One region of the Clostridium subterminale genome, then DNA from elsewhere that is predicted to be linked to it. Evidence: a T-box and tRNA genes for the amino acid it is inferred to sense, from the RefSeq annotation. Region 1 holds a T-box; the other holds one or more tRNA genes.
What was found. The T-box of region 1 lies ahead of leuS (leucine--tRNA ligase). A T-box ahead of a tRNA ligase gene usually reads a tRNA of that ligase, here a tRNA-Leu.
Positions count from the first base shown of each region.

Region 2: it encodes a tRNA-Leu, which carries the amino acid that the T-box ahead of leuS (leucine--tRNA ligase) is inferred to sense. The anticodon was not compared.

Region 1 is NZ_BAAACI010000006.1:916,986-932,719, reverse strand. Features, by position in the region: gene ABDZ93_RS13530 (YgiQ family radical SAM protein) at 1-153, shown strand, start outside; gene ABDZ93_RS13525 (hypothetical protein) at 235-540, opposite strand; gene ABDZ93_RS13520 (YegS/Rv2252/BmrU family lipid kinase) at 957-1,844, opposite strand; gene pssA (CDP-diacylglycerol--serine O-phosphatidyltransferase) at 2,083-2,595, shown strand; gene cax (calcium/proton exchanger) at 2,658-3,743, opposite strand; gene sdaAA (L-serine ammonia-lyase, iron-sulfur-dependent, subunit alpha) at 3,858-4,736, opposite strand; gene sdaAB (L-serine ammonia-lyase, iron-sulfur-dependent subunit beta) at 4,742-5,422, opposite strand; gene ABDZ93_RS13495 (nucleoside kinase) at 5,710-7,365, opposite strand; gene ABDZ93_RS13490 (DUF421 domain-containing protein) at 7,575-8,285, shown strand; gene ABDZ93_RS13485 (DUF4363 family protein) at 8,303-8,683, shown strand; gene fba (class II fructose-1,6-bisphosphate aldolase) at 8,797-9,744, shown strand; gene ABDZ93_RS13475 (nucleoid-associated protein) at 9,791-10,831, opposite strand; gene ABDZ93_RS13470 (class IV adenylate cyclase) at 10,997-11,545, shown strand; gene ABDZ93_RS13465 (DUF5685 family protein) at 11,545-12,417, shown strand; gene ABDZ93_RS13460 (J domain-containing protein) at 12,410-13,030, shown strand; gene ABDZ93_RS13455 (hypothetical protein) at 13,043-13,549, shown strand; T-box leader at 13,617-13,821, shown strand; gene leuS (leucine--tRNA ligase) at 13,887-15,734, shown strand, end outside.
Region 2 is NZ_BAAACI010000005.1:277,630-293,363, forward strand. Features, by position in the region: gene ABDZ93_RS08805 (putative polysaccharide biosynthesis protein) at 1-936, shown strand, start outside; gene yabN (bifunctional methyltransferase/pyrophosphohydrolase YabN) at 954-2,417, shown strand; gene ABDZ93_RS08815 (HU family DNA-binding protein) at 2,528-2,803, shown strand; gene ABDZ93_RS08820 (RNA-binding S4 domain-containing protein) at 2,910-3,170, shown strand; gene yabP (sporulation protein YabP) at 3,248-3,544, shown strand; gene yabQ (spore cortex biosynthesis protein YabQ) at 3,552-3,944, shown strand; gene ABDZ93_RS08835 (FtsB family cell division protein) at 4,071-4,337, shown strand; gene ABDZ93_RS08840 (S1 domain-containing RNA-binding protein) at 4,419-4,835, shown strand; tRNA gene ABDZ93_RS08845 (tRNA-Leu) at 5,044-5,132, shown strand; tRNA gene ABDZ93_RS08850 (tRNA-Met) at 5,137-5,212, shown strand; tRNA gene ABDZ93_RS08855 (tRNA-Met) at 5,216-5,292, shown strand; tRNA gene ABDZ93_RS08860 (tRNA-Leu) at 5,327-5,415, shown strand; tRNA gene ABDZ93_RS08865 (tRNA-Met) at 5,421-5,496, shown strand; tRNA gene ABDZ93_RS08870 (tRNA-Met) at 5,500-5,576, shown strand; tRNA gene ABDZ93_RS08875 (tRNA-Leu) at 5,611-5,699, shown strand; tRNA gene ABDZ93_RS08880 (tRNA-Met) at 5,705-5,780, shown strand; gene spoIIE (stage II sporulation protein E) at 6,201-8,603, shown strand; gene tilS (tRNA lysidine(34) synthetase TilS) at 8,771-10,201, shown strand; gene hpt (hypoxanthine phosphoribosyltransferase) at 10,194-10,736, shown strand; gene ftsH (ATP-dependent zinc metalloprotease FtsH) at 10,890-12,908, shown strand; gene ABDZ93_RS08905 (formate--tetrahydrofolate ligase) at 13,097-14,767, shown strand; gene ABDZ93_RS08910 (carboxyl transferase domain-containing protein) at 15,072-15,734, shown strand, end outside.

The DNA of each region.
Region 1 (15,734 bases):
TGCCTAATCCCAACTAATCCTATTATAAGAAAAAAATCATCTTCACCTTCTAATAATAAGGAAAAAACTAATGTAAAAAGCCCTAATCTTAAAAAATCATCTAAAAATGTTACTAGAAATAAAAATTCTAAGAAAATCTCTTATAGAAAATAATTTATTAACCTTATTGTAACTGATAAAGGCTATTTAAGATTGAATACAAATCTCAAATAGCCTTTTACTTTAATATTTATTTTACATTTTCACTGTTTTATGTTTAAAGGTTCCAATACTTCCATACAATACTATAATCCAAGCCAAATCACCTATCAATAAGTAACCTATATTCTCACTACTTTGTAGTGTTATTGCAGTGGTTCCTACAAATACTAAAGAAGCTATACCAATTAACACTGTACCCCACTTCACACTATGCTTATACCTAAAGCTTTTTATACTTATAAAAAATGATAATCCATTGATACATAACAACATTTTATATGGCAACAAATTGCTTAAAATAATATTATATCCATAGGATAATGATATATAATACTCCATAGGAATCTTAAAAATACATATCAAATAAATAACTATTCCTGTAATAAAAATTCCATAAAACCAATTTATGTCTATCCTTGTATTTCTATAAAAAATATATATACAAATGTATATAATTATAGGAATATATATGATATTTAAAAACACTAAATTCTTCATTAAGTACACACTTTTCATATTATCTGCCAGAAGAAGCACTAATAAGCTAACTATTCTAAATATAATTAAAATAAAAGATATGGTAAGCACTTCTTTTATTTTAACCGGACAATATCTTATGCTTGAGGTTACAGACTCATAAGTCAAAAAAATCATGGCTAAAATCAAGAACAAGTATATATAAATATTCAATATCCACACTCCAAAATAATAATTATATTTATATATATTACTTTTTTATATATTTTATGAAAGTATTACTCCTCTTTATATCCTATTATTTTAATAGCCCTACGCTCACATGTGATTTCAAGTGGAAAATCAGGACCTTTTTCTCCATCAATATCAGTAGCTATATTCTCATCACACTCTATAGTTAGCTCCTTACATTTAAAATAAAGTATTCCATCCATATCTGTAACTTGGCCTTTTTTCATCATAATAATTAAATTATTAAAAGCATTCTTTAAAATTTCCTTTTTTATAACAACTACATCTAATAATCCATCATCTGCTTCTGAGTGATCTGCAAATTTAATATTTCCCGCTGTTTGACCATTAAACACAAGTATAGTATATATTTTTCCTTCAAAATTTACTACTGGAGAAGTAATCTTCACATTTATTTTTTTTAGATTTTTAACCTCTTCTGCAGCTTTTACATAATAAGCTAACTTTCCCATTGTATTTTTTAGATTATTATCAGTTTTTTGAGATATATCTGTAAACAATCCCGCGCTAGCCACATTTACAAAGTATTTATGATTTATTCTACCAAGATCGAAACGCTTAACCTTACCTTCTAAAATCTGTTTACAAGCAGCAGATATATCATTCGGTACTCCTAAGTATTTAGCAAAATCATTAGCTGTACCTACTGGTAAAAATCCTACAGGAATATCTATATTATTTTGCTTCATTTTATTTATTACTGAATCAATAGTACCATCCCCACCAGCTATAAGAATATACTTGTAGCTTTCATCTATTTCAATTAGAGCATCTCTAATATCCACATCATGACTAATTCTAAAAGGCTCTATAGTATATCCATACTGTTGATGAATTTTGATCACCTTATCTATGTTGTTTATTATTGAATTTTCTCCCGAGTAAGGATTATAAATAAATTTAACTCTTTCCATAATTTCCTCCTATATCATTTATAAACAATATAACTTAATTATGCCCACGAATATTATTTATAATTATATATTATACTTTGTTTACCTTAATCTCTATAATATTACCATTTTAAAAACCTTTTTTCAAATTTTAAAATTTATTCATATTTTTTAACATTTAATAATTAATTTTTACTTTCATTGCATATATATTTTACAATGGTAATCAAAATGTATATAATAAAATAGAGGTGATAGTGTGAATAAATCTATTATCCCAAATTCTATGACTTTGGGTAACTTAATTTGTGGAGTTTTATCAATACAATTTACTATAAATAATGATTTTACTACAGCTGGAATTTTAATTTTATTAGGAGGAATCCTTGATAGATATGATGGTACCGTAGCACGATTTTTAAACACTCATAGTGAACTGGGAAAAGAACTTGATTCTCTAGCGGACTTAGTTTCCTTTGGCGTAGCTCCATCAATTTTAGCCTTTTCCTTATATGGATTTAGTAATTTTGGACTTTTAGGTAAAATTTTATTAGTATTATTCCCTGTGGCAGGAGCTTTTCGTTTAGCTAGATATAATTGTACAGATTTTAATAATGTTTTTACTGGCATACCTATAACTATAGCTGGTAGTTTACTAGCTGTACTTGAGATTTTTTCTACGGTAAGACCCATCCCATCAATCATTCCAATGGTATTTATGACATTGCTTTCATACCTTATGGTTAGTCATTTTCAAATCAAAAAAAAATAAAATAGTAATATTAAAAGCAACTATTTTTAATAGTTGCTTTTAATATTACTTATAAATATATTCTAAACCACATAATAATATGAAAGAGTCACTACTATATATACTGCTATAAGCAACGCTCCTTCAAACCAATAGGTCTTACCATCTTGAAACACAAAATAAGACATACCCATAGCTATAGACATGGTTACTATTTGAAAAGCTGAAAATAGTAGGTTTACCTTGAATCCCATAAAGGAAGAGCAAATAATTAATATAGGAATTACAAACATAGTAATTTGTATACTTGAGCCTATTGCAGTTTCTAGGCTAGCGTCTATTTTATTTTCTAAAGCACAAACTATGCTTGACGCATTTTCACCAAAAGACCCCAAAAGTGGAATTAAAATTATTCCTAAAAATTCTTGTGAAATTTTATACTCTTCCACAATAGCATTTACACCACCAACTAATCTTTCACTTATAAAATATAAAAGTATAGTTACAATTATAATTAACCCAAATACTTTTCTAATTTCATTCTTATCGCCATTCTTATTCAGCATCTTTTTTTCATCTAATATAAATAAATTACTATGGGTATATAAAGAAAATATTAGCCCTAGTATATAAACACATATCAATACTCCACCTATAATTAAACTTAATTTTTGAAAGCTACAATTATCAACAAAAGAGTATCTATTTAAAGCTGATACAATTATTATAGTAAACATAACTAAAAATAACATATTTAAATTTGTACGTGCAATTATCTTATTAAATTTTTGTTCCCTATATTTTATCCCACCACAAAACACCGCAATTCCTAGACCAAGTAACATATTTGTAATAACAGCCCCCAAGAGTCCTGCCTTTGCCATAGAAATCATACCATACTTTATAGACCAAAGTCCCATCATAAGCTCTGGAACATTCCCTGCTGTAGCCGAAATGAGGCCTCCTCTTTTCTCACCTATATAATTTGATATTTTTGAAGTTGCTCTTCCCAATAAAATGGCTAAAGGAATCATTATTAATGAGTACATTATAACATTAACTATGTTAGAACCTATATTTATTAAAAGCAGTACCATAGAAACTAATACTACAGCCAATATGACTACTTCTTCTTTTCGAATAAAATCTTTTTTCTTAAAGTCTTTCATACTTTCCTCCACAATATAACATAGATATATATTTACTCTATTCATATAATAAAGAAACAGTTACATCTATATTTTTACTAAAGATGTAACTGCTATGAAATACTTTATATTTTTTTATTTATTAGAATATACTTTATCTTTTAACTTTTGGCCACATGGTGTTACAGCAAGACCACCTAAGGCAGTTTCCCTTAATTCACTAGGCAATGCCCTTCCTATTTTATACATAGAAATTACTGTATCATCAAAGGGAATTTTACTCTCAACTCCAGCCATTGCCACATCTGCCATAGTAAGAGCACTTACTGCTCCTGCCACATTTCTTTTAGCACATGGTATCTCAACTAATCCTGCTATTGGATCACAAACTAATCCTTCCACATTCTTTATTACCATAGCTCCTGCATCAAAGGCCATTTTAGGAGTTCCTCCCATCATTTCTACAATGGCAGCTGCAGCCATAGCAGCTGCACTACCACATTCTGCTTGACATCCACCTTCAGCACCTGCTAAGGTTGCATTTTGGGCAATTAGAATCCCGACCCCTGAAGCTGTAAATAATGCAGTTATCAGTTCATCATCAGTTTTATTTAATTTCTCTCCTGCTGTTATAATGGCTGCAGGTATAATACCACAGCTACCTGCAGTAGGTGCTGCTACTATTCTTCCCATGGCTGCATTAACTTCAGAACAAGATAAGGCTCTTGCCATAGCTTTAACTATAAAATCACCACATAAGGTTTCTTTTTTTTGGAAATACCTTCTGATCTTGGTTGCATCTCCCCCTATAAGTCCACTTATAGATATAATCTCTTTATCCATAGCTTCTTGCGTTGCAGACTTCATAACTTTTAGATTTTCTCTCATCATTTCTATTAATTTCTCCCTAGAAGTTTCTGAAGACTCCATTTCCTCTCTTATAGTGTATTCTGCAATGGATATATTCTCTCTATTACATACTTCAATTATTTCAGTTGCCTTTGATAAAAACATTAAAACTACTCTCCTTTCATTGGTGGTAAGATTTCCTCTACGTTTTTCACATTTTCTATGTTTCTTATTTTATCTACTACATGATTACTTACTATACCATCAGTTTCAACCACTGTTGAAGCTTCTAATCCCTTAGCTTTTCTATATACATTCATTGAGGCTATATTTATATTTTCATTAAATAAAAGATTGCTAACATTATATATCATTCCTGGTACATCTCGATGAGTAATTATAATAGTTGGATATTCTCCTGTAAAATGAATACTTTGTCCATCCAATTCAAATATAACTATATTTCCTCCTCCTATGGATGAACCTGTAACAGTGGTTTCTATTCCTTTAGAATCCTTCATTATAAATTTAACTGTATTAGGATGTACATCACCTAGATCAGTTTCTTCAAAGGTAAATTTTACTCCTCTTTCTTCTGCTATAGTAAACGACTCTTTTAATCTATAATCCCATGGATCCATTCCTAAAATTCCAGCTACTAGTGCCCTATCTGTACCATGTCCTTTATAAGTTTTTCCAAAGGAGCCATGAAGTAAAAATTTAACTTCCCTAACATCATCTTCTGCAATCTTTGCAGCTAATTTTGCAAGTCTTGCAGCTCCTGCTGTATGTGAACTTGACGGTCCAATCATTATAGGACCCAGAATATCAAACACGCTATAACTTTTCATAATTTCCTCCTATAAAATACCACTATAGAATATACCAAATTTAAACATTTCATTGACTCCTCAATTAATTATTTATTATTTAGTATACCCATTTAATATAATACCACTATTTAAAGATTAAAAATATCAAATTTTTAATCAGAATTATGTAAAAATATATCTATAATATTTATATCATAAATTTAATTTACAATATAAATATTATTTTTCGACATAAATAGAACTAGATAATAATATTACATGTGTAACAATATTATCTAGTCTATTTAACTAATATTTCTTATATTTTAATATTGGTAAAAACAACTTCCACCTATGAATTCTGTAATTAAAGAATTAGTTGGAACAACATCCTTATCTACTTCCTTAAAAAAATGTAAAAAATCTATAAGTCTTCTTGCTTCATTATAAACTGGGCTTTCTGGTTTCACTTTATATAGCTCTTCTAACGCATATTTCTTTAAAACTGCTAACTCATAGATAAGGGCTGAATTAAACATTACATCTGCATATTCTTGATAAGGAAAGATATTTTTATCTTCTCCTCGTCTTATAGATGCCCACATTTTTAGTGTATATTCCACATCATATCCTCTTGATAAATAATCTCTAACTATCCTTCTAATCATTCTTACATCAGTGGTTGCTATTCTATTGTGAGAATCCATATTTATTTGAGTTAATGGACTAATATATATTTTAAACTTATGATTATGAGGAATTGAAGCCGTTAAGACTTCATTTAAACCATGTATTCCCTCAATGACTATTACTCCTTTATCTGGAAGCTTAACTTTATTTCCTAACCATTCTCTTTTACCTGTTATAAAATTATATGTTGGAAGTTCTACTTCCTCTCCATTTAGAAGCATTTGAAGTTGTTCATTAAATAACTGCAAATCTAAGGCAGTTATACTCTCAAAATCATATTCTCCAAATTCATCCTTTGGAGTATGCTCTCTATCTATGAAATAATCATCTAGAGATATTGGTACCGGAATTAATCCATTAACTCTCATTTGAATTCCTAATCTTTTACAAAATGTTGTTTTTCCCGAAGATGAGGGTCCAGCTATTAATATTAATTTTATATTACCATTTTTCTTTATTTTATCAGCAATATTGGCTATCTTCTTTTCGTGCAAAGCCTCTGCAACCCTCACTAAAGTCACAATATCCCCATGCTCAATTTCATCATTTAAAGCACCTACATGGGCTATATTTAATATATCTCCCCACTTCTCAGCCTCATAAAATACCTTAGCTAGCTTCTTATGTTTTTCGAATCGTGGAATTTGTGTTGGCTCTTCTTGGGTTGGGAATCTAAGAATAAATCCTGGATCATAGTAAATTAAATCAAAATATTTTAGTATATCAGTATAAGGTATCATTAATCCATAAAAATAGCCAACTTCTTTTCCTAACTTATAAATTGTTATACTACCTTCATTTACATTTTTAAAAACACTAACCTTATCATCCATTCCAGCTTCTCTAAATAAATCTATAGCATCTTCCTTAATATAATTTTTCTTTTCAATTTTCATGTTAGCATCTATTATTTCATGCATTCTCTTTTTTATCGCATATACATCATCTATACCCAGATGTATGTCTTTATATATTTCACCAAATAATCCTTTACTTAAAGAATGTTCAATGATTATTTTACTCTCTGGAAATAAATCCTTAGTAGCTTTTATTAAAACAAATTGCAGACTTCTTATATAACACATCATTCCTTGCTTATCTGTAATATCAATAAATTCTATATTACAATCCTTCTCAAGAATAGTCGATAACTCCTTAAGTTTCCCATCTACTTTAACTAAAACTATTGGTGCTTTATGGTCATACCCATAATTTTTTATCAAATCATAACAAGTTATACCTCTATGAACTTCTATCATTCTTTCGTCTGTTCTTATCTTGATTTTATCCATGCCTTCACCTCTATTATAATTATTTAGTTATAATATATTGCTTCTTAATTTCTTAAAAATCTAATAAAATTTAAATTTAAATCAAATTATATATTTGTATTACTTATTATATTACATAATTGTAAATATGAAACCACCCAACCACAAATAATTTATTGTATTCTGTGCATACTATATTTAGCATTATATTAGAAATATAGGTGATATTTATGTTTATACTTATAATAAGAACAGTTATACTATATGTTTATTTAATTTTCATTATGCGAGTTATGGGTAAAAGACAACTTGGGCAATTAGAGCCTGTAGATTTTGTAGTTGCGTTAATGATTTCTGAACTTGCCACTCTTCCCATGGGAGATAATCGGATTCCACTAATATATGCTATAGTTCCTATAACCACTTTAGTTTTTCTTCAAGTAATGACTTCCTTTTTAGAACTTAAAAGTGAACACATTCGCTCTATCCTAAACGGTCAACCTAGTATACTTATAAAAGACGGACTAGTAAATGTGAAGGAATTAAAGCAAGTTAGATATAATCTTGATGACCTTTTAGGTGAGCTTAGACAAAATGGTTATTTTAATTTACAAGAAATACATTATGCAATTTTAGAAACTGATGGTTCTCTATCTATAGTTCCTTACACAGCCTATGAACCACCTACAAGGGAAGACTTTAAAATAAAAGTAGAAGATGAACCTCTTCCTATGCCAGTAATATTGGATGGTGTTATAAACAAAATCAATCTTAAGGCTATTGGAAAAGATAACTATTGGTTAGAAGAAAATTTGTCTAATAATAATATTAAAAGTTATAAAGATGTGCTCATTGCAATAGTTTATTCAAATACCCATAAATTCTACTTTCAACTTAAAAATGAAACTACTGATGCTAATGATAATGAAGAAGAGAGTTAAGGAGGAGTTCATATACAATGAAAAATTTGATAGCAACATGCATCATTTTCTTTCTAATGATATTTATTCTTTTTTTTGCCAGCAAATATATAGTATTAACTTGTGATAAGCTTTTAGACGTTTCATCAGAAATAGAAGAAAACATAGTAAATGATAATTGGGATGAAAGCTATATGCTGTCTTTTGAATTGTTAAATATCTATGAAGGACATGTGGCAAACTTAACTTTATTTTTAAATCATACAGACTTTGATAATATCTATAGTGAAATCATAAAGCTTAGTCAATATTCCAAATGTAAAAATAAAGATGAAGCTCTTTCATCTATTCATGTTGTAAAAACTCTAATTAACCAAGTAAAAGAATTAGAATCTATATCCATAGGAAACATTTTTTGATAAATTTTTGGTTACGATTTCAAAATGTGGTTTTCTATATAGCATTTAACTAAAGTTTGAACTATAATAAAATTATAGACTTAATCTTATAAATAGAAGGGTGGAATAATGTTATGGCATTAGTAACTACTAAAGAAATGTTTAAAAAGGCTTTTGAAGGCAAATACGCTATAGGAGCTTTCAATATTAACAATATGGAGATAATTCAGGGAATTGTAGATGGAGCTAAAGCTCAAAACTCTGCTGTAATACTTCAATGCTCTAGTGGAGCTATAAAATATATGAGACCAGCTTATTTAAGACATATGGTACTTGCTGCTGTAGAGGAAAGTGGAGTTGATGTAGCTCTACACCTAGACCACGGCGATTCTTTTGAGCTTTGTAAAGATTGCATAGACAACGGATTTACTTCTGTTATGTTTGATGGTTCTCACTATGATTATGAAGAAAACGTAAGACTTACAAAAGAAGTAGTAGAATATGCTCATGCTCATGGAGTGGTTGTTGAAGCTGAACTTGGAAAACTTGCTGGAGTTGAAGATGATGTAAATGTATCTGCTAAAGATGCTACTTACACTGATCCAGATCAAGCAGTTGACTTTGTTAAGAGAACTGGTGTTGACTCATTAGCAATAGCTATTGGAACAAGTCACGGTGCATACAAGTTTAAAGGTGAAGCTAAACTTGACTTTGAAAGACTTGAAACAATTACAAGAAAATTAGAAGAAGCTGGTTTTGAAAAATATCCAATAGTTCTTCACGGTGCTTCTGCTGTAGATCCAAAATATGTTGAAATGTGCAACGAAAATGGTGGAGACATAAAAGGTGCTAAGGGAGTACCTGTAGAAATGTTAAGAAAAGCTTCATCTATGGCTGTTTGTAAAATTAACATGGATACAGACTTAAGACTATGTGTTACTGGTTCTTGTAGAAAAGTATTTGCAGATAAACCAAGTGAGTTTGACCCAAGAAAATATCTTGGAGTAGCAAGAACTAACCTTCAACAATTAGTAGAAGATAAAATTACAGCTGTTTTAGGTTCAATAGATTCAATGAAATAATATAAAATAAAACATGGAATCTTTATTCCATGTTTTTTATTTTCATCTACTTCTCAGTATAATTGATAATATGCTTTATTTTCATATTTATACTACCATCCCCTACTCTTTCAATCTCAAATTTATTGATATCATTATAGGCTTCTTCCGATATATATAAATCTATATCTTTATCTATTTTCAGTCTAACTCTCTTCAGCTTCTTTTCTACCCATTGCTTATCTAAATCTACAGTTTCACTTACACCACTTTCAATGGCAAAGGTTCTAAAGTTTTCTTTTAGCGACTCATCTCCTTTAAATACCTCTTCAGCAAAATTATTTAAATCTATAGAATCTTCTTCTCTAAGCCTCTTCTTAACTTCTCTACGAACTATTTCTTGACTTTCTGCATTTTCATTTAGGGCGTTTTGAGTCCACTTTTCTGCTACCTTTAAAAATTGTTTTGTCTTATCTCTTTCATTTTCTATGATAGTACACCCTAAAAAGTTGTCTATAAAATAATTAGTACCATATTCTTTATTTTCTTTATTATTTTTACTTTGCTTATCAATAACTAATAAATCATAGGGGTTATCACTAGCCATAGCCTTAATAAATGCACACTTTTGTATTCTTGAACTACTTGAAGGGAGTCCTGTAAATTGAGGTACTATATCTATTCCAATCTTTCCATCTACAAACTCCACATTGTGCATATAATTTTTAATATAGTCCATCTTAAATACACCTATAAACGCTCCATATTCTGTAGTAAAGGATACAGTAAGCAAATCACAGGAAGGTATACTTCCTTTTGATCTCATCAAGATAAACATCTGACTAGCTAACTCCTTAGATACATTTGTTAGGCTATTTTCTCCATTTAGATATTCTTGACATACTTCCTTTACAATGTTTCTCTCCTTATTAAAAATCGCATATTTAAGCTCTTCATCCTTTAAACATCTTTGAATATGCTTAAATATAAAATTATACACTTCTTCAGTTAACTCTAGGGGATACTCATTTAAAACTGGCTCATCAGCATTGTTATCTAAAATATGAATAATTGCTTCATTTATATTAATTTCATTTATATATTCCATTACTTACCTCCATAAATTTAAATATACACGTATTTAGTATATCTACTATAGATTTTTAACCGTATAAGAATAATTATATATTTTTTTTTAACAATATCAATAAAATTTGTTATAATCTTAAACATAAGGTATAATGTCATCATTAAATAAAAAGGGGTGTTATCCTTGGAAGAAATGGAAACTAGAATTTTAAAGATAGATGTAGATGAGATAAAATCTAAATTAAATAATTTAGGATGTAAAAAAGTTAAAGATGAAAATCAAGTTAATAACCTCTATGATTTTCCAGATAGAAGAATGCTAAATAAAAAGGGTTATGCTAGAATTAGAATAGTGGAAGATAATTTAAATAATGCAGTAATAAATTATATGACTACTAAAAAACTTCTGAGCCAAGAAAAATGCAAAGTTATGGAAGAGAATGAGATTGTTATAGACAATAGTAACATTGGAAGTCAAATCTTCACTTCCCTAGGTCTTGAGCTAGTAGAATCTATAAAAAAACATAGAGAAAGCTATAAATATAAAAACTCTCTTATTGAAATCGATATAAACGATAAGAGCTTTTGTCCCTTCCCTTATTTAGAAATAGAATCAATGAATGAGGACGAAATAAAGGAAATTGTAGCTTTACTTGGGTATACTATGGAAGATACCACCTCTAAAACAATCTTTGAAATATTAAATGAGGAAGGATCAGTAAAAGGGATATAATGTTTGGTTATGTAACACCATATAAGATGGAATTGAAAATTAAAGACTATGAAATGTTTAAAGCTTACTATTGTGGATTATGTATATCTATAAAAAATAACTTTTCTAATTTGTGTAGAATGACTTTAAATTATGATATGACTTTTTTAGGTATACTTTTGGATAGTTTAGAATACAGTAAACATAAGTATGTAGTTACTAGATGTATGGCTCATCCTGTGAAAAAGAAGCCTAAGGTTATAGATAATAAGGCTTTGGATTATGCAGCTTTTTGTAATGTAGCTCTAGTTTACTACAAGTTATTAGATGATTATAATGACGATAATTCTCTAAATAAAAAATTCATTTCTATGTACATAAAAAAATTCATAAATAAATCTAAAGATGATTTATCTCCAATTTTAGTGAATATAGAAGAAAATATAAATAAATTAAGTTTTCTTGAAAAATCTCAGGATGTGATATCTATTGATGAACTCAGTGACCCTTTTGCTTCTTTAACAGCTTTTATAATATCTTACTATTATAAAGATGAGGACTTTTATAATGATTTATATAATTTAGGATATAATTTAGGACGATGGATTTATATAATTGATGCCTTTGATGATTTAAAGGAAGATATTGAAAAGCATAAATTTAACGCTATCAATAAAGCCTTTAATACTGAAAACCTATCCTATGAAGAGTTAATTATTAATCAAGGTAATAGAATTGAATTTAATCTATTAATGAGTGCAAATACCACCGTTGAAGCTTTAGATAAACTTCCTATAAATAAAAATAAAGACTTACTATTTAATATTTTACAATTAGGACTTATGAATAAAATAGAAACTATAAAATCAAGGAGTGACAAAAAACATGAATAATCCTTATGAAGTACTTGGAGTTAAAGAAAATGCCTCTCAAGATGAAATCAAAAAAGCTTATAGAGAGCTAGTAAAACAATATCATCCAGACAAGTATGTTAATAACCCGCTAAAAGATTTAGCAGAAGAAAAACTTAGAGAGATAAACGAAGCTTATGACGTATTAAGTAAAAAAGGTAATACTAGTAATGGATCTTCTAGCTATGGAAATCCTTCCTCAACCTATGGTGGTGGTTCTAACAGCTACAATGATCCTAATCTTCAATCTGTTAGAATGGATATTAATAGAGGAAATATAGGCGGCGCAGAAGCGAAACTTAATGCTATGACTAATAGAACTGCTGAATGGAACTTTTTAATGGGAGTTGTACATCTTAGAAAAGGTTGGTATGATAGCGCGAATAATTTAATAAATACAGCTTGTAGAATGGAGCCTAATAACTTTGAATATCGACAAATGCTTAATCAATTAAATCATACACAAAATAACTATAGAAGTACCTATTATGGTCAAAGAAATAGTTCTAATGATATGTGCAATACTTGCTTAAATATTTGGATGTTAGATACTTGTTGTGAATGTATGGGTGGAGATTGTATTAGTTGTTGTTAAAAGGAGGTTATTATGAAAGAAAATAAGGCTTCGAATATGGCAAAGGGCGGTATGCTTATTGCTTTTACTCTTATTATCTTGTATGCCGCTAATTTTATTACCTTTAACACTTTATTTTTATTAGGCTTAGCTTCAGCACTTATTCCTCTGGGAATACTTATTACTGATATGAAAACTACTTTATTAGTATATATAGGCTCCTCTGTATTAGCTTATTTCATAATCCCAGACAAAACTCTTTGTCTTTTTTATGTGATAATCTTTGGTCCCTATGGCATAGTAAAATTTTTTATAGAGCAAAAAAGAAATACATCTATAGAAATCATATTAAAACTAGTTTATTTTAATGTGATAACCTTTATAGCATTTCTTTTATATAAACAATTATTTATGCCTACTATTGAACTACGATATCCTTTAATAATTATGTTTGTAGGTGGAAATGTAGCCTTCTTTATATTTGACTATGTTCTTACAGTATTCATAAATAGTGTGAGAACTAAAAAATTTAAAATATAAGGACATATTATTTAAATCCCTTGACATATACTTCACTCTTAATGTATAATTTTTAAAAACTTAATTATTTATTGCAGTGATGAGGAGTAGTAATATAATTACTTATTTAAAGAGAGCTACAGCTTGGTGTAATGTAGTAATAAGCCTTATATGAACTTGCCTTGGAGCTTACTTGTTGAAAGCAAGTACGGATTTAACCGTTATATTATCAAGGGAGACCTTTTATGGTCTAAATAGAGTGGTACCGCGGAATTATAGTTTTCGTCTCTTTCATAAGAGATGAAGACTTTTTTTATTTAAAATAATATTTGATGTTTATCAAACAAGGAGGATTACTATGGCTAGATATGGAACTGTTATAGATAAAAAATGGCAGGAAAAATGGGAAAAAACAAACCTATATAAATTCGATGAAAATAATATGGATAAAAAATTATACGTCCTTGAAATGTTCTCATACCCATCAGGAAGCCAATTACATGCAGGACACTGGTTTAACTACGGACCAGTAGATTCATGGGCTAGAATGAAGAGAATGCAAGGATATAATGTATTCCAACCAATGGGCTTTGATGCTTTTGGTCTTCCAGCAGAAAACTATGCAATTAAAACTGGAATACATCCTAAAGATTCTACAGATAAAAACATTGAAACTATGGAAAAACAACTTAAAGCAATGGGAGCAATGTTCAACTGGGAAAATGAAGTTGTAACTTGTAGACCAGATTATTATAAATGGACTCAATGGTTATTCCTAAAATTATATGAAAAAGATCTTGCTTACAGAAAGAATGCTCCAGTAAACTGGTGCCCTAGCTGTAACACAGTACTTGCAAATGAGCAAGTTGTAGAAGGTCATTGTGAAAGATGTGAAAGTGAAGTAACAAAGAAAAACTTAACTCAATGGTTCCTTAAAATCACAGACTATGCAGATGAGCTTTTAGAAAAACTTGATGATCTTGATTGGCCAGAAAAAACTAAATCTATGCAAAAACACTGGATTGGTAGATCAACTGGTTCTGAGGTAACTTTCAAAGTTAAGGATTCTAATATTGAATTCAGCACATTTACCACAAGAGTTGATACTTTATTTGGAGTTAGTTACGTTGTTCTTGCTCCTGAAAATGAATTAGTTGAAAAGCTTACTACAGAAGAAAATAAGGCTGCTGTTGAAGATTATAAAGAAGCATCTGCAAAGCAAACTGATATAGAAAGACAATCTATTTCTAGAGAAAAAACAGGAGTATTCACCGGTTCATATGCTATAAATCCAATAAACAACCGTGTTATTCCAATATGGGTTGGAGACTATGTACTTAATACCTACGGTACAGGTGCAGTAATGGCAGTTCCAGCTCATGATGATCGTGACTATACTTTTGCACAAAAATATAATCTTCCTATAGAAAGTGTTATAGAAGGTGGAGATACTCTACCATTCACTGAATACGGTCCAATGATGAATAGTGGAAAATTTGATGGACTTAAGGGAGAAGGAGCTAAGGATGCAGTAGTTGCAGAGCTTGAAAAAATGGGTCTTGGTAAAAAACAAGTTAACTACAGACTACGTGACTGGCTAGTTTCTAGACAAAGATACTGGGGTGCTCCAATTCCAATGATTCACTGTGACAAGTGTGGAACTGTTCCAGTGCCAGAAGCGCAATTACCTGTAGAACTTCCATACAACGTAGAATTTGCACCAGACGGAAAATCTCCTCTTGCAAAATCTAAAGACTTCATAAATGTAACTTGTCCTAAGTGTGGAGGTGCTGCACACCGTGATGCAGATACTTTAGATACCTTTGTATGCTCATCTTTCTATTATCTAAGATATGCAGATAATAAAAATAGTGAAAAAGCTTTTGATAGTGAAATAATAAATAAGATGCTTCCAGTAGATAAATATGTAGGTGGTCCTGAACATGCTTGTATGCACCTTCTATATGCAAGATTTATCACTAAGGCTCTTAGAGATATGGGTCTTCTAAACTTTGATGAACCATTCCTATCATTAACTCACCAAGGCTTAATCCTGGGACCTGATGGACAAAAGATGAGTAAATCTAAAGGAAATACAATATCTCCTGATGACTACATTAAAGAATATGGTTCTGACGTATTTAGAATGTACCTAATGTTTGGATTTGGATACACTGATGGCGGTGCTTGGAGTGATGATGGACTA
Region 2 (15,734 bases), on a different contig from region 1:
CTGGTGATTAAATATTTATTTGTTAGACCAAAGTCTTATAAATTAAAGGTAAAAAGAAACAATAAAATACTATCAAACTTAGCTCAAGCAGCATTTCCTATATCAGTAGGAGCGGCAGTTGGAACAATTATGTCTTTAATTGATTCTATAATAGTACCTCATAGACTTTTATTAGCTGGGTATACAATTCAAGAGAGTGCTATATTATATGGTCAATTTACAGGTAAGGCCATGACTCTTCAAAATATACCATTGGCCCTTTCTATTGCACTATGCTCAGCTTTAGTACCTATAGTATCAGAGGTGTATTCTATGCATAATCAAAATGAATTATACAGAAGGGTAAATATGGTATTTAAATTATCTTTTGTTATAGGTATTCCAAGCGCTTTAGGATTATTTTATCTTTCAAGGCCTATTATGGGACTAGTGTTTATGGGAGATGTAGCTGGACATGAAATACTTAAATTATTATCTTTATCAATACCATTAATTATAGTAACACAGACTACTACATCACTTTTACAAAGCTGTGGTAGATATATGAAACCAATATATTATCTTGGAATAGGGTGTATATTTAAAGTAGTTATTACCTATGCTTTAGTAAGTAATCCTCAATTTAATATATATGGAGCAATAATTGGAAGTATAGTAGGATATGCAGTAACTAGCGTTTTGAACCTAGCAGAGGTTAAAAAACTACTAAAAGTAAAGATAAATATATATGAAGTAGTTATAAAACCTTTATTTGTGTCATTAATTATGATAATATCTGTTGTCTTTATATATAATAATGTCTATAATTATACACAGAGTAATGGAATATCATGCTTAATAGCTATTTTCCTTGGCATAATAATATTTGGAATACTATTAATTGTATTTAGAATATTTACTATTGAAGATATAAAGGGAAAGCTTATTAAAAACTAAAAGAGGAGTAGATTCAAATGATTACAGTGGTTGGTTTAGGACCTGGTTCTAAAGAGGCTTTAACCATAGGTGTACTAGAAATTTTGAAAAGTAATAAAAATATATACTTTAGAACAGAAAAACACCCTAATGTTAAATATTTAGAGTCCATGGGTGTAAAGTTTAATACTTATGATAATTTTTATGAAGAATATAATAATTTTGATCATATATATAAGGCAATTGCAGAGGATCTTATAAAAACTTATCAGCAAGAAGGAGACTTAGTATATGCAGTTCCAGGTCATCCCTTAGTTGCAGAAAAATCTGTAACTATATTATTAGAACTCTGCAAGGAGAATGGAATAGAAGCTAGATTGATGCCATCAGTAAGCTTTGTAGATGCAGTTATAGAGAGCTTAAGGATTGATCCAATAGAAGGGGTAAAAATAATAGATGCCTTTGATATAAGGGAACAGGTTATGGATAAGAGATTAGGAGTAATAATAACCCAGGTGTATAATAAATTTATTGCTTCTGAAGTGAAGTTAGCTCTATGTGAATATTATAGTGATGATAGTGATATATACTTTGTAAGAGCAGCAGGCATACAAGGAGAAGAAAGTATAAGAAAAATTAAACTATATGATTTAGATAGACAAGAGGATATTGATTATTTAACTTCCATATATATTCCTAAAGATCTTAAAGGTCCTAAAGATTTTAAGGATTTAATTAATGTGATGTCTACTCTTAGGAGTGAAAATGGATGTATGTGGGACTTAGAACAAACTCATGAATCTTTAAAAAGAGGTTTAATTGAGGAATGTTATGAAGTTATTGAAGCTATAGACGAAATGGACGATAATAAACTTATTGAGGAGTTAGGAGATGTACTTTTTCAAGTAATATTCCACGCTCAAATTGGTAAGGAGGAGGGTTATTTCAACATAAATGATGTAGTAGCAGCTATAACTGAAAAAATGATAAATAGGCATCCACATATATTTTCAGATGTAAGAGTTAAAGATACAGGTGAAATATTAGAGAATTGGGATCAAATCAAAGTTAAAGAAAAGAAATTTACTAGCTATACAGATGAATTAAAACATGTTCCACGATGTATGCCTGGACTTATTAGAGCAGAAAAGGTTCAGAAAAAGGCTGGTAAAGTAGGATTTGATTGGGATGACGTAGAACCAGCTATGGAGAAAGTTTTAGAAGAATTACAAGAGATAAAAGATGTATATAAAACATCAGATATGTCAAAAATACAGGAAGAGGTAGGAGATTTAATCTTTGCCACAGTAAATATTGCAAGACTTCTTGACATTGACCCAGAATTTGCAGTAAATTATACTATAGATAAATTTATAAAACGCTTCCAATTTATTGAGGAATCCGGTATTAAAAAGGGTATTGACATGAAGAAGATGACATTAGAAGAAATGGAAACCCTTTGGAGTGAATCCAAAAAGTATAATTTATCAACAAAAAGATAAATTATTGCAAAAAAAAGAAGGATTCTAGATAACTTGTAAGAATATTGTAAGTATTATTTTATGTAATTAAAATATAAATTACGTAAAATTAACATTAAGGAGGTACTATTGTGAACAAATCAGAATTAATAGGAAAAATGGCTGAAAAGTCAGGACTAACAAAAAAAGATAACGAGGCAGTGTTAAAGGCATTTATAGAGAGCGTTGAAGAAGCTCTTGAAGGTGGAGAGAAGGTTCAACTAGTTGGATTTGGTACTTTTGAAACTAGAGAAAGAGCTGCTAGAGTAGGAAGAAACCCAAGAACAAAAGAAGAAATACAAATACCAGCATCTAAAGTTCCTGTTTTCAAAGTTGGAAAAGAATTTAAAGACATAGTAAATAAATAATTATTTGAAAAAGCCTAGAAATGTTCTGGGTTTTTTCTTCTATTCAAAAGGATACTGGTTAAAGTATAATTTCATTAAAAATTTTATATAATTTAAGGAGGCAACTATGAGATTAGATAAATATTTAAAAGTTTCTAGAATAATCAAACGAAGAACTGTTGCTAAAGATGTATGTGAAAATGGTAGAGTATCCATAAATGGAAAAGTAGCAAAACCAAGTACTACTATAAAAGAAGATGATATCATAGAAATTCAATTTGCAAATCAATTATTAAAAGCAAAAATCATAAATATTGCTAATCATGTAAATAAAGAAGAAGCTAAGAATATGTATGAGATAATCAGTGGAGAAGAGGATAAGGAATAAATAGTAGCATAAAATAGTTTTTAATGAATATATCTTTATAGAAAGCTAATATGTTTTTAAGGTTTAAGGGGGATATTATGGAACCAAATAAAGATATATCATTAGAAAATAAAAAGAGTTTTATTACGTTAGAAAATAGAAAAAAGATGACTTTGGATGGGGTTTTAGAAATATTAAGCTTCAATGATGAACAGATACTTATAATAACTGTGTTGGGAGATATGGATATCAGAGGCGAAGGGTTAAAGATGACCAAGCTAGATGTCCAAAATGGAGATGTGGTAATAACGGGGAAAATATCTTATGTAGTATATACAAGCGAAGAAAAGAGACCAAAGAAGCAAAATAGTATTATTTCTAAAATATTTAGGTGATTAAGTTATGATATTTGATATGGGTAGACAAATAACATTATTTATATTCTCCTTACTTAGTGGAATGCTAGTTGGTATTTTCTTTGATGTATATAGAGTAATAAGAGGCTTTCAAGAGCCTGGAACTATCATAACAGCAATACAGGATATGCTATTCTGGATATTAACTGGTATTATAGTGTTTATTTTTATGATGTATACAAATTATGCTTATATGAGCTTTAATGTATTTGTATATAATTTCATTGGATTATTTATATATTTTAAATTATTTAGTAATATATTTATATTAGGATATGGAAGTATGTTAAATGTTATATTAACTATTTTTAGAGTAATATTTTACTATATTTTCTATCCTATAAGAATTATTTTTAGCAAAATAACAAAAAAAATATAAAATTAATAATATTAAGGGTTGAAGAAAATAAAAATTCAAATTACAATATAACTATAGGTTAATTTGGCTATATGGAAATAAAACCCATGTATATGTTACTATTTGTAATAAGGAAGGAAAATCAATATGAAGAAATTCAGCTTAAAAAAGATAGGTCTTTTACTTATAGCTCTTTACGTAGGCTTTACATTTATAAATCAACAAATAATAATGTTTAGGCAGCATAAAGATATTGATAACTATACTTCAGAGTTACAATCAGCACAAGAGAAGAATCAAAAGTTACAGGATGAGATTAAACTATCACAAGATAGTAGGTATATAGAAAAACTTGCAAGGGAAAAGCTTGGGTTAATTAAAGAAGGAGAATCTCCTGTAGTAGACAGTAAATAAAGTGAAAATTACTATGGCTAATTATTATTAGTTGTAGTATATATAAATTTAAATTATAAATTTAAGGAGGGTCTTTTCAATATGACCTTAAAGGCTGGAAGCATTATAGAAGGTAAAGTAGTTAATATCACAAACTTTGGTGCATTTGTTGAAGTGGAAGGGAAAACAGGCTTAGTTCATATATCGGAAGTATCTGATGTATTTGTTAAGAATGTACATGACCATTTAAAAGAAAATGATGTGGTTAAAGTTAAAGTCATATCTGTAGATGATAATGGTAAGATGAGCTTATCCATAAAACAAGCTGGTACACCTAAAAAATCTTTTAAACCTGTAGATATAGATTGGGAAAAGGAAAAATCTAAAACTACAAGTGCAGGAAGTTTTGAAGATAGGATGTCAAAATTCTTAAAAGATAGTGAAGAAAGATTTCAAGATCTTAAGAAACACCAAGATGGTGGAAAAGGTAGAGGATATAGCAGAAAAGGATATAATTAAGCTTTATACCGAAAGGATTAAAGAGTGCTTTTTAAGCACTCTTATTTATTTTAGTGGAAGTTAAACTAAAACATATATTTTATATATCTAGTTATAACAAGTTAATAAAAAATAAATAAAAAATAGAAAAAAACTATATAAATACTGTTGACATAGTTAATAATATACCATATAATAAATATTGTCGCTGAAAGGTGATGGCAGAAATGCTGGAGTGGCGGAACTGGCAGACGCACAGGACTTAAAATCCTGCGGTGGTTAAACACCGTACCGGTTCGATTCCGGTCTTCAGCACCAATAACGCGGGGTGGAGCAGTTGGCAGCTCGTCGGGCTCATAACCCGAAGGTCGTAGGTTCAAGTCCTGCCCCCGCAACCATATGGCGGAATAGCTCAGCTGGCTAGAGCATTCGGTTCATACCCGAAGGGTCGTAGGTTCAAGTCCTATTTCCGCTACCATATTTTTAAAAATAAATAAATTGCCAAGTAATATGCTGGAGTGGCGGAACTGGCAGACGCACAGGACTTAAAATCCTGCGGTGGTTAAACACCGTACCGGTTCGATTCCGGTCTTCAGCACCAAATAACGCGGGGTGGAGCAGTTGGCAGCTCGTCGGGCTCATAACCCGAAGGTCGTAGGTTCAAGTCCTGCCCCCGCAACCATATGGCGGAATAGCTCAGCTGGCTAGAGCATTCGGTTCATACCCGAAGGGTCGTAGGTTCAAGTCCTATTTCCGCTACCATATTTTTAAAAATAAATAAATTGCCAAATAACATGCTGGAGTGGCGGAACAGGCAGACGCACAGGACTTAAAATCCTGCGGTGGTTAAACACCGTACCGGTTCGATTCCGGTCTTCAGCACCAAATGACGCGGGGTGGAGCAGTTGGCAGCTCGTCGGGCTCATAACCCGAAGGTCGTAGGTTCAAGTCCTGCCCCCGCAACCATAAAAATGGATTGATATATATTCAATCCATTTTTTTTTCTAAAAAATTCAGTTAATTTATATTAACAATTAATTAATTGAATTTTTAAAATGAAGTTTGAAAATAGATTTAAATATAAGTATATTAATTTATTAGATTTATATGAAAAATATTTTCCCCATGAAACCTTTTTTAATTATTATTCATGACATAAAAATATAGTAGATTAAGTTAAGAAAATTAAGACATATAGACTTACTAAAGCCATGCTATAAGGTGAATAACTGAATAATTTAGAACTATAAACTAAAAAGGGAAAGAGAGATAAAATGGAGTTTATTGTAATAAATTTTTTTATGTATGCTCCATCAAATTACAATTATTTCCAATGGACATTGATATAATGAACCTGTAAAAAAAATACAGGTGGGTGAAATTATTATGCAATATGGAGAGAATATTAGGACATATAAAAGAGTAAAAAGCAGTATGGTTATTAGTAATGATAGGGATGGTGACGGAGTAAGAATAGTAGCGAAGAGTATTATGTTTTTCTGTGTTGCTATTTTAGTTAGTAGAGTAATAATGATAAATAAATCTGCACCTTTTGGAGTTGCATTTTTACTTACAATATTATTTTTAGGGGATAACAGATTATCTTTATTTGTTGGGCTAGGGGCTATATTGGGATACATAACTACAATAGGGACATTAGAAAATTCTTTAATGTATATAACAATAGTTCCAACTTTGGTTATAATATGTTTAATTTTAAATAGTTTTATAAAAAAGAAAATTCAAAAGTTTGTTATTATAGGAGCAACTTTAATAATGATTTTTGCATATACTATGTTAGTAAATCAGTATACACTAATGTTGGCACTTGGTAATACTGCATTAGAAGGAGTAAGCATAATACCCGTATACTTAATACTAGAGTACAGTATAAATAGTTTTAAAAAGATAAGAACAAAGCACTTATTTTCAAATGAAGAAATAGTTTCTATGAGTATATTAATAGCTTTAATAATAGCAGGTACTTGGGGAGTTGAAATTTTCAATATATCAATTTTAAGTGTATTAAGCATTGCATGTGTATCTATTATAGGTTATGTTTGTGGTACAAGCGTAGGTGCTACAGCAGGAATTGCTATGGGTGTAATTGTGGGAATGTCTAGTCAGAATATTTTTGGTTATGCAACAGTATTGGGAGTATGTGCTTTAACTTCAGGAATATTTAGAGAAGGTGGAAAGTTAATTTCAGCTTTAGCATCATTTATAGTATTTTGTATAATGAAAATTTATATAGCTACGTATATGCCAGAGGGGATTTCACAATTTATATTAGCAGAAGGAATTTTATCTACAGCATTATTTATAGTTATACCTAATGGGATATATGAAACTATATCTGGTGAGTTAGATGTAGAGAAAAAAAGTAAAAGATATGAAGAAGGATATGTTAATAAAGTAAAAGCAATTTTTACAGATAGGTTAGATAAATTTTCTGAGGTGCTTTTAAATATGGCTGGTACATTGAATAATTTAGCTGATAATGATAAGCTAGATATGAATAGTAAAAGTAGTGGGCTTATAGAAAATTTAGCTAATAGAGTATGTAATAACTGTGATACATGTGGTATATGTTGGGGAAGAGAAATGATAAGTACCTATAAGGCCTTTGGAGAACTTTTAGAAAGTGTTCAGAATAAAACTAACATTTTTCCGCAGTTATTAGAAAAGAAATGTATAAGGAAGGCTTCACTAATAAGAAATACAGAAGATATTACAAATAAATTTATCATAAATGAAATGTGGAGAAGTAGATTAGCAGAGGGTAGAGAATTAATTGCAAATCAATTCAATAACATGGCTAAGTCTGTAGATGAAATTATGGAAGAGTTTTCATCGGACTTTAATGAAGATAAGGATTCAGAAAAAAAGATTATAAGAATTCTAGAAAAGTATGATATAGAAGTTGAAGATGTATTTGCTATAAAAGATAAGAATGAAAGGTTGAATATACAGATAACCTGTGATTCTTGCAATGGAAGAAATTTATGTGTAAAGAAAATACTCCCTTTAATTAATGATTGTGTAGATTATAAAATGAAATTAAAAGCTGATGGTTGTAAGATTAATCCTATAACAAATAAGTGTACTGCTATGTTTGAAGAAGTGCCTAAGTTTGGAGTAACTACTAGTGTATCGAGGATATGCAAAGATGGACAAACTATCTTTGGAGATAATTTTAATTTTGGAGAAGGATATGATGGTAGCTACATGATGGTGATTAGCGATGGAATGGGATCGGGTCCACAGGCAGGAAGAGAAAGTAAGGCTGTAGTTGAACTAATTGAGAAATTTACAGGTGCGGGCTTTAGCAGAACTACAGCTATAAATACAGTTAACTCTATAATGAGTCTTAAATTTTCAGAGGAGGAAAAATTCTCTACAGTAGATTTGAGCGCTATTGACTTGTATAGTGGAGAAGTAGATTTTATGAAGGTAGGAGCAGTAGCTAGTATTGTAAAAAGTGGCGACACCATAGATATTATTAAATCTAGAAGTTTACCTATTGGAATACTAGATGAAGCAGATATAGAGATTCATAGTAAGAAAGTAAAAAATGGTGATCTGATTGTTATGTTAACGGATGGGGTCACAGACTGTGATGAAGAATCTAGTGGAAAGATAGATTGGATATTAGATTATTTATGTAGAAATGATAATGTGAGTGCAGAAGAAATATCTAAGGGTATAATTAATGAAGCAAAGAGAATAGGGAAAAATAGGATTAAGGATGATATGACAGTTATGGTTTCTAGAGTTCACACAGCTTAATTTGGATTAAGTAAGTTAGAAAGTTAATTATAACTAATTTTATGTTGGTTATAATTAAAAAAGTGAAGAAGTGTGTAAACATTTCTTCATTTTTTTATTATATTTGTTTTAAAATTCTTACATTTATGATATTATGACTTAAAACTATATTTTTAGGAAGTGTTTTTATGAGTGAGAAAGATTGGGCAAAAGTACATAATAATAGCATGAGAAATGAAGTTATTAAAACCATTGAGGAAAATGGAATGTTAAATAAGGGAGATAAAGTTATTGTTGCCTTATCTGGAGGTCCTGACTCTATAAGTTTATTGCATGTGTTGTCTACATTAATAGATGAGTATAATATAAAGCTATACGCAGCTCATGTGAATCATATGTTAAGAAGCAGTGAATCTGATGAAGATGAAGCTACTTGTAGAAGGTTTTGTCAAGAAAACAATATTGAATTCTTTAGCAAGGCTGTAGATATAAACTATATGGCTAGTGAAAATAATATCTCCACAGAGATGGCTGGTAGAGATGCAAGGTATGAATTTTTTGAAGATCTTCTAAAAAAACTTAACGCAAATAAAGTTGCTTTAGCTCATAATCTTAATGATCAAGCAGAAACGGTGCTTATGAGGTTGATGAGAGGAACTGGAATAGAAGGTCTTATAGGAATTAAACCTGTAAGAGATGAAGTATATATAAGACCAATAATAAATGTGAGTAGACAAGAAATAGAGGGATACTGTAAAGAAAACAATCTTCCAGCAAGAATAGATCATACAAATTATGAGACTATATATTCAAGAAACAAGATTCGATTAGAGTTGATACCTTATATCCAACAAAACTTTAATTCAGATATAGTAACAACTTTAAATAGAATGTGTGAATTGATAAAACGTGATGAGGATTATATTCAAGAAAATGTAATCAAAGTTTTCCAAAAATATTGTGATATAGGAGAAGATAAGGTTATAATATATAAAGATGCATTTTATCTTCATCCATCTTTAGTAAGTAGAGTTATAAGAAAGGCTCTATTACAAGTTAAAGGGGATATAAATAATATTCAAAGCATACATATCGATAATATAATAAACTTACAGAAATCTAGTACAGGAAAGTTTACAACTGTTCCAAAAGAAATATTAATCAAGAATGTATATGGAAATATTGAAATAACAATGCAAAAAAAACAATGCAAAGTTGATATAGATACTATTTTAAATCTTAATATGGGTAATAATTATATTGAGGAGCTAGGACTTAAAGTATATATAAGATGTATAGATGGTGACAAAAAAATGAATTTTAAATCTGATGATAACATAAAATATTTTAATGGTACTAATATAAAAAATATAACATTAAGATTTAGAAAGAATGGGGATAGATTTTCTCCTCTTGGGATGAAAGGTAGCAAGAAGTTAAAGGATATATTTATAGATTTAAAGATTCCAAGGGAAGAAAGAGATCTTGTACCTCTGCTTTGTTTTGATGAAGATATTTCATGGATAATAGGATACAAAATAAGTGATAAGTTTAAAATCCATGAAGGAGTAAAAAATATTATAGAAGTAAGATTGGAAAGGCAGGAAAAACATGAATAAGGACATTAAGGAAGTTTTATTAACTGAAGAGGTTTTGACAGAAAAAATTAAAGAAATAGGAGCCAAAATATCAAATGAATATGTAGGGAGAGACTTAATTGTCCTTGGTATTCTAAAAGGTTCAGTAATGTTTATGGCTGATTTAATGAAAAACATTACTATACCTTGCAAGATGGATTTTATGGCTGTATCTAGCTATGGAGATGCTACACAGTCTTCAGGAATAGTAAAAATAATAAAGGATCTTGACTTTGAAATAAAAGGTAAAGATGTGTTAATAGTAGAAGATATTATAGATAGTGGAGTAACTCTAAAATATCTTATGAAGTACTTAGGTGCTAGAAATCCAAGAAGCCTTGAAATAGCATGTTTACTTAATAAACCTGAAAGAAGAAAGGAAGAGTTAGAGGTTAAATATCTTGGCTTTGATGTTCCGGATTACTTCTTAGTAGGGTATGGTCTTGATTATGCTGAAATCTATAGAAATCTTCCTTATATAGGAATACTAGATGAGCATGTATATATGAAGGAATAAAGTTTTATACTATATAGATATTAAGCTTATTTATTATTTAAAAAAGAACAGAATAGTAGTTCATTAATAATTAATATTATTAATGTTGTAAAGGAAAAACTCATATGATAGAATTTTTAGTGATATTGAACCATAGAGAGAGGGGGGCTTTAAATGAAAAAAATTTCTAGTGCAACAATTTGGTTTTTAGTGTTAATACTAGTTATATTTTCTGCACTGTCATTATTCGATAGTACAGGAAGTCTTAAAGAAATAAGTGTAACAGAATTTGAAAAATATATGCAACAAAAACAAGTAACAGCTATACAAACATCATCTGATGGTACATCAGTGAGAGGTAAATTAAGCGATGGTACCGAATTCAGTGTAAATATTTTACAATCAAGGTATTCTCAAATAATTCAAGCAAATCCTAACCCTGATATGAATGAAAAATATGATCCACCTGCTACAGTACCAGTTTGGATGAGAATTTTACCTACACTTCTTGTGATAGGCATGGTGGTATTATTCTGGATAATGTTTATGAATCAGTCTAGTGGAAGCGGTGGCGGTGGCGGCCGTGGAGTTATGAGTTTTGGTAAAAGTAAAGCTAAGATGGCGGTACCTTTAGAAGGGGATAAAAAAGTTACATTTAAGAATGTAGCTGGAGCTGATGAAGAAAAGCAAGAACTTGAAGAGATAGTAGATTTTCTTAAAAATCCTAAGAGATATATGGAAGTAGGGGCTAGAATTCCAAAAGGAGTACTATTAGTTGGTCCTCCGGGAACAGGAAAAACTCTTTTAGCAAAAGCAGTAGCTGGAGAAGCTGGAGTACCGTTTTTCAGCATATCAGGATCAGACTTCGTTGAAATGTTTGTAGGAGTTGGAGCTTCAAGAGTTAGAGACTTATTTGAACAAGCGAAAAAGAACTCTCCTTGTATAATCTTTATAGATGAAATTGATGCTGTAGGTAGACAAAGAGGCGCTGGTATGGGTGGCGGACATGATGAAAGAGAGCAAACTTTAAACCAACTTCTTGTTGAAATGGATGGATTTGGTGTAAATGAAGGCATAATAATGGTAGCTGCTACAAATAGACCAGACATTTTAGATCCAGCTCTTTTAAGACCAGGTAGATTTGATAGACAGATAGTTGTTGGTGTACCTGACGTTAAAGGAAGAGAAGAAATATTAAAGGTTCACTCTAAGAATAAACCTTTAAATGAAGATGTAGATTTAAAAATACTTGCAAAGAGAACGCCAGGATTTACTGGAGCAGACCTTGAAAATCTAATGAATGAATCAGCTTTATTAACTGTTAGAGCTAGAAGAAAAGTTATAACTATGGAAGAACTAGAAGAATCAATAACTAGAGTAATGGCTGGACCAGAAAAGAAATCTAGGGTTATTAGTGATAAAGATAAGAATTTAACTGCATACCATGAAGCGGGTCACGCAGTAGTATCTAAATACTTGCCTAATTCTTATGCTGTGCATGAAATTAGTATTATTCCAAGAGGGATGGCAGGAGGATATACTTTACATCTACCTAATGAAGATACGGCATATACATCTAAGTCTAAACTTAGAGATGATATGGTTGGTCTTTTAGGAGGAAGAGTTGCAGAAGCATTGATTCTTGGAGATATAAGTACAGGAGCCAAAAATGATATAGATAGAACAACATCAATAGCTAAGAAGATGGTTATGGAATATGGTATGACAGATGCTCTAGGACCTATATCTTTTGGAAAAGATGATGGTGAAGTATTTATGGGAAGAGACTTTGGAAGAACAAGAGACTTCTCAGAAGAGGTTGCATCTAAGATAGACAGAGAAATTAAAGCTTTAATTGATGAGGCTTATGAGAGAACAGAAACTATTCTTAAGGAAAATATAGATAAACTTCATGATGTTGCAAAAGCTTTACTTGAAAGAGAAAAACTTACTGCAGAAGAATTTAATGCAATAATGGAGGGAAAAACTCTTGCAGAGTTTGATGCAGAAAGAATTGTATTAGATTCTCCGAAAGAAGAAAATGACGTTCCAGTAGAAGAAAATAGTGTTAGTTCTAATGAAAAGTTTAAGGACTGGAATGTAGAAACTCTTAATGATGAAGTATCAACAGATGAAAATTCAATAGAAGAAAAAACTTCAGACAATGAGAGTAACACATATAAGGAAAGTTAATATATTGTTTTAAAAGCACAGCTATTGCTGTGCTTTTTTTATAAAAGTAATTATGTTATAATGAACTTAAAATAGAAGAATATTGAAAAAACTACTGACACAACTATATTCATAGTTATCATAGCTTAATTTATTTCTGAATTTTGAAAAAATAGTACAAATTAATGTAATACTTAGGAGGTTAATTTATGAAAACTGATATTGAAATTGCTCAAAGTTCAAAGATGATACCAATTTTAGAGGTAGGAAAAACATTAGGTTTAACTGAGGATGATTTAGATCTTTATGGAAAGTATAAAGCAAAGATATCTCTAGATGTTCTTGAAAGTAGAAAAGATAATGAAGATGGGAAACTTATATTAGTTACAGCAATTAACCCAACTCCAGCAGGAGAAGGAAAATCTACAGTAACTATAGGACTTGGTCAAGCACTTTGCAGTTTAGGTAAAAATGCTGTTATAGCATTAAGAGAACCTTCATTAGGACCAGTTTTTGGAGTTAAGGGAGGTGCTGCAGGTGGCGGTTATGCTCAAGTAGTACCAATGGAAGATATAAACCTTCATTTTACAGGAGATATGCATGCTATTACAACAACAAACAATTTATTAGCTGCGGCTATAGATAATCATATTCATCAAGGAAATGAACTTCGAATAGATTCAAGAAGAATTATATTTAAAAGGGTTTTAGATATGAATGATAGAGCTCTTAGAAATATAGTAGTTGGTATGGGTGGTAAGCCAAATGGATTCTTAAGGGAAGATGGATTTACAATTACTGTTGCTTCTGAGATTATGGCGATATTATGTTTATCTAACAATCTTATGGATCTTAAAGAGAGATTTGGTAAAATCCTTGTAGCATATGATCTTGATGGAAATCCAATTTATTGCAAGGACTTAAAAGTTGAAGGTGCAATGGCTATGTTGATGAAGGATGCTATAAAACCTAACTTAGTACAAACATTAGATAATACTCCAGCAATAATTCATGGAGGCCCTTTTGCTAATATAGCTCATGGTTGTAATAGTATACTTGCAACTAAAATGGCATTAAAGCTAGGAGATTATGCTATTACTGAAGCTGGATTTGGTGCAGACTTAGGAGCAGAAAAATTCTTTGATATTAAATGTAGGTATGGAGAATTAAAACCAAGCTGTGTAGTTATAGTTGCAACAATTCGTGCGTTAAAACATCATGGTGGAGTTAAAAAAGAAGAATTAAATACTCCAAATGTAGAAGCATTATCTAAGGGTGTTGTTAACCTAGAGAAACAAATAGAAAACATACAAAAATTTAATGTTCCAGTAGTTGTAGCTATAAACAAATTCATATCAGATAGTGATGAAGAAGTTAAGTTCATAGAAGAATTCTGTAAAACTAATGGAGTGGAGGTATCTTTAACTGAAGTTTGGGAAAAAGGAGCAGAAGGTGGAAAAGACTTAGCAAATAAAGTTATTTCAACTATTGGAAATAAACAAAGCAATTTCCAAGCTTTATACGATGAAGAACTGGATATTAAAGAAAAAATAAAAATTATTGCAAGGGAAATATATGGAGCAGATGATGTAGATTTTACAGCATCAGCTAAAAAACAGATTAGTGAAATAGAAAAATTAGGACTTCATAAAGTGCCTATATGTGTAGCCAAAACTCAAAATTCCCTTTCTGATAATCCTGCTTTATTAGGAAGACCAACAGGATTTAATATATCCGTAAAAGAAGTTAAGTTATCAAATGGAGCAGGTTTTATAGTTGTATTAACAGGAGCTATAATGACTATGCCGGGACTTCCAAAGGTTCCTGCTGCAAATAAAATAGATATTCATGAAGATGGAACTATAGAAGGTCTATTCTAAAATTATTATATTAAAATTAGATTATATATTAATTTGGTTTAATATTTAACTACAAATAATTTAAAATTAAAATTTATTTACTAATCCTATGATTTCATAGGATTAGTTTTTTTATAAATTTAAATAGACAGGGATTAAAATTAATTTAAGCAGAATACTATAATAAAGGTTATCTGAATTATAGAAATTTTAAAAATAAGGAATTCACAGAAAAATGAATTAAAACTTGCAATTAATGTATACAAATGGTGTGAAATGTGTTAATATTATATACGGTAAAGTTAATATGTCAGGAGGCAGTAAAATGAATAAACTTGAAGTGTTTAATTCGCTTAAAGATACATCACACTTAGGTGGTGGAGATAGTCAAGTACAAATGCAACACAACCTAAATAAACTTACAGCAAGAGAAAGAGTTCTTGCATTATTAGATGAAGGAACATTTGTAGAAATTGGTTCTCTTGTTTCAGGCAATGGAGCCGGTGTAATTACTGGTCATGGAACTGTAAATGGAAGACTAGTATTTATATATAGCTGTGACTATACGGTAGAAGGTGGAACATTTACAAAAACTATGGGAAGAAAAATAATAAATATTCTTGATAATGCTGCTAAAATAGGTGCTCCTGTAGTTCAAGTTATTGATTCCATAGGTGGAAAATTAAATGAAGGAATAGAATTACTTGGTTCTTATGGATTAGTCTTAAACAAGTATGCTAAGCTAAGCGGTATAGTTCCAAGAGTATCAGTTATATGCGGTCCTTGTAATGGTATAACATCATTGTTTGGAACTATGAGTGATGTAGTAGTTGCTGTAGATGAAATAAGTGATTTAAGTGTATCTTCTTTAAGTAAGCTTACTGAAAAAGAAGGTAAGTATGTGGATAAATCAATGGTAAGCAATGGAGTAAGTGCTAATAGAAATAGTAATGCACATATAAATGCTGCTACTGAAGAAGAAGCATTC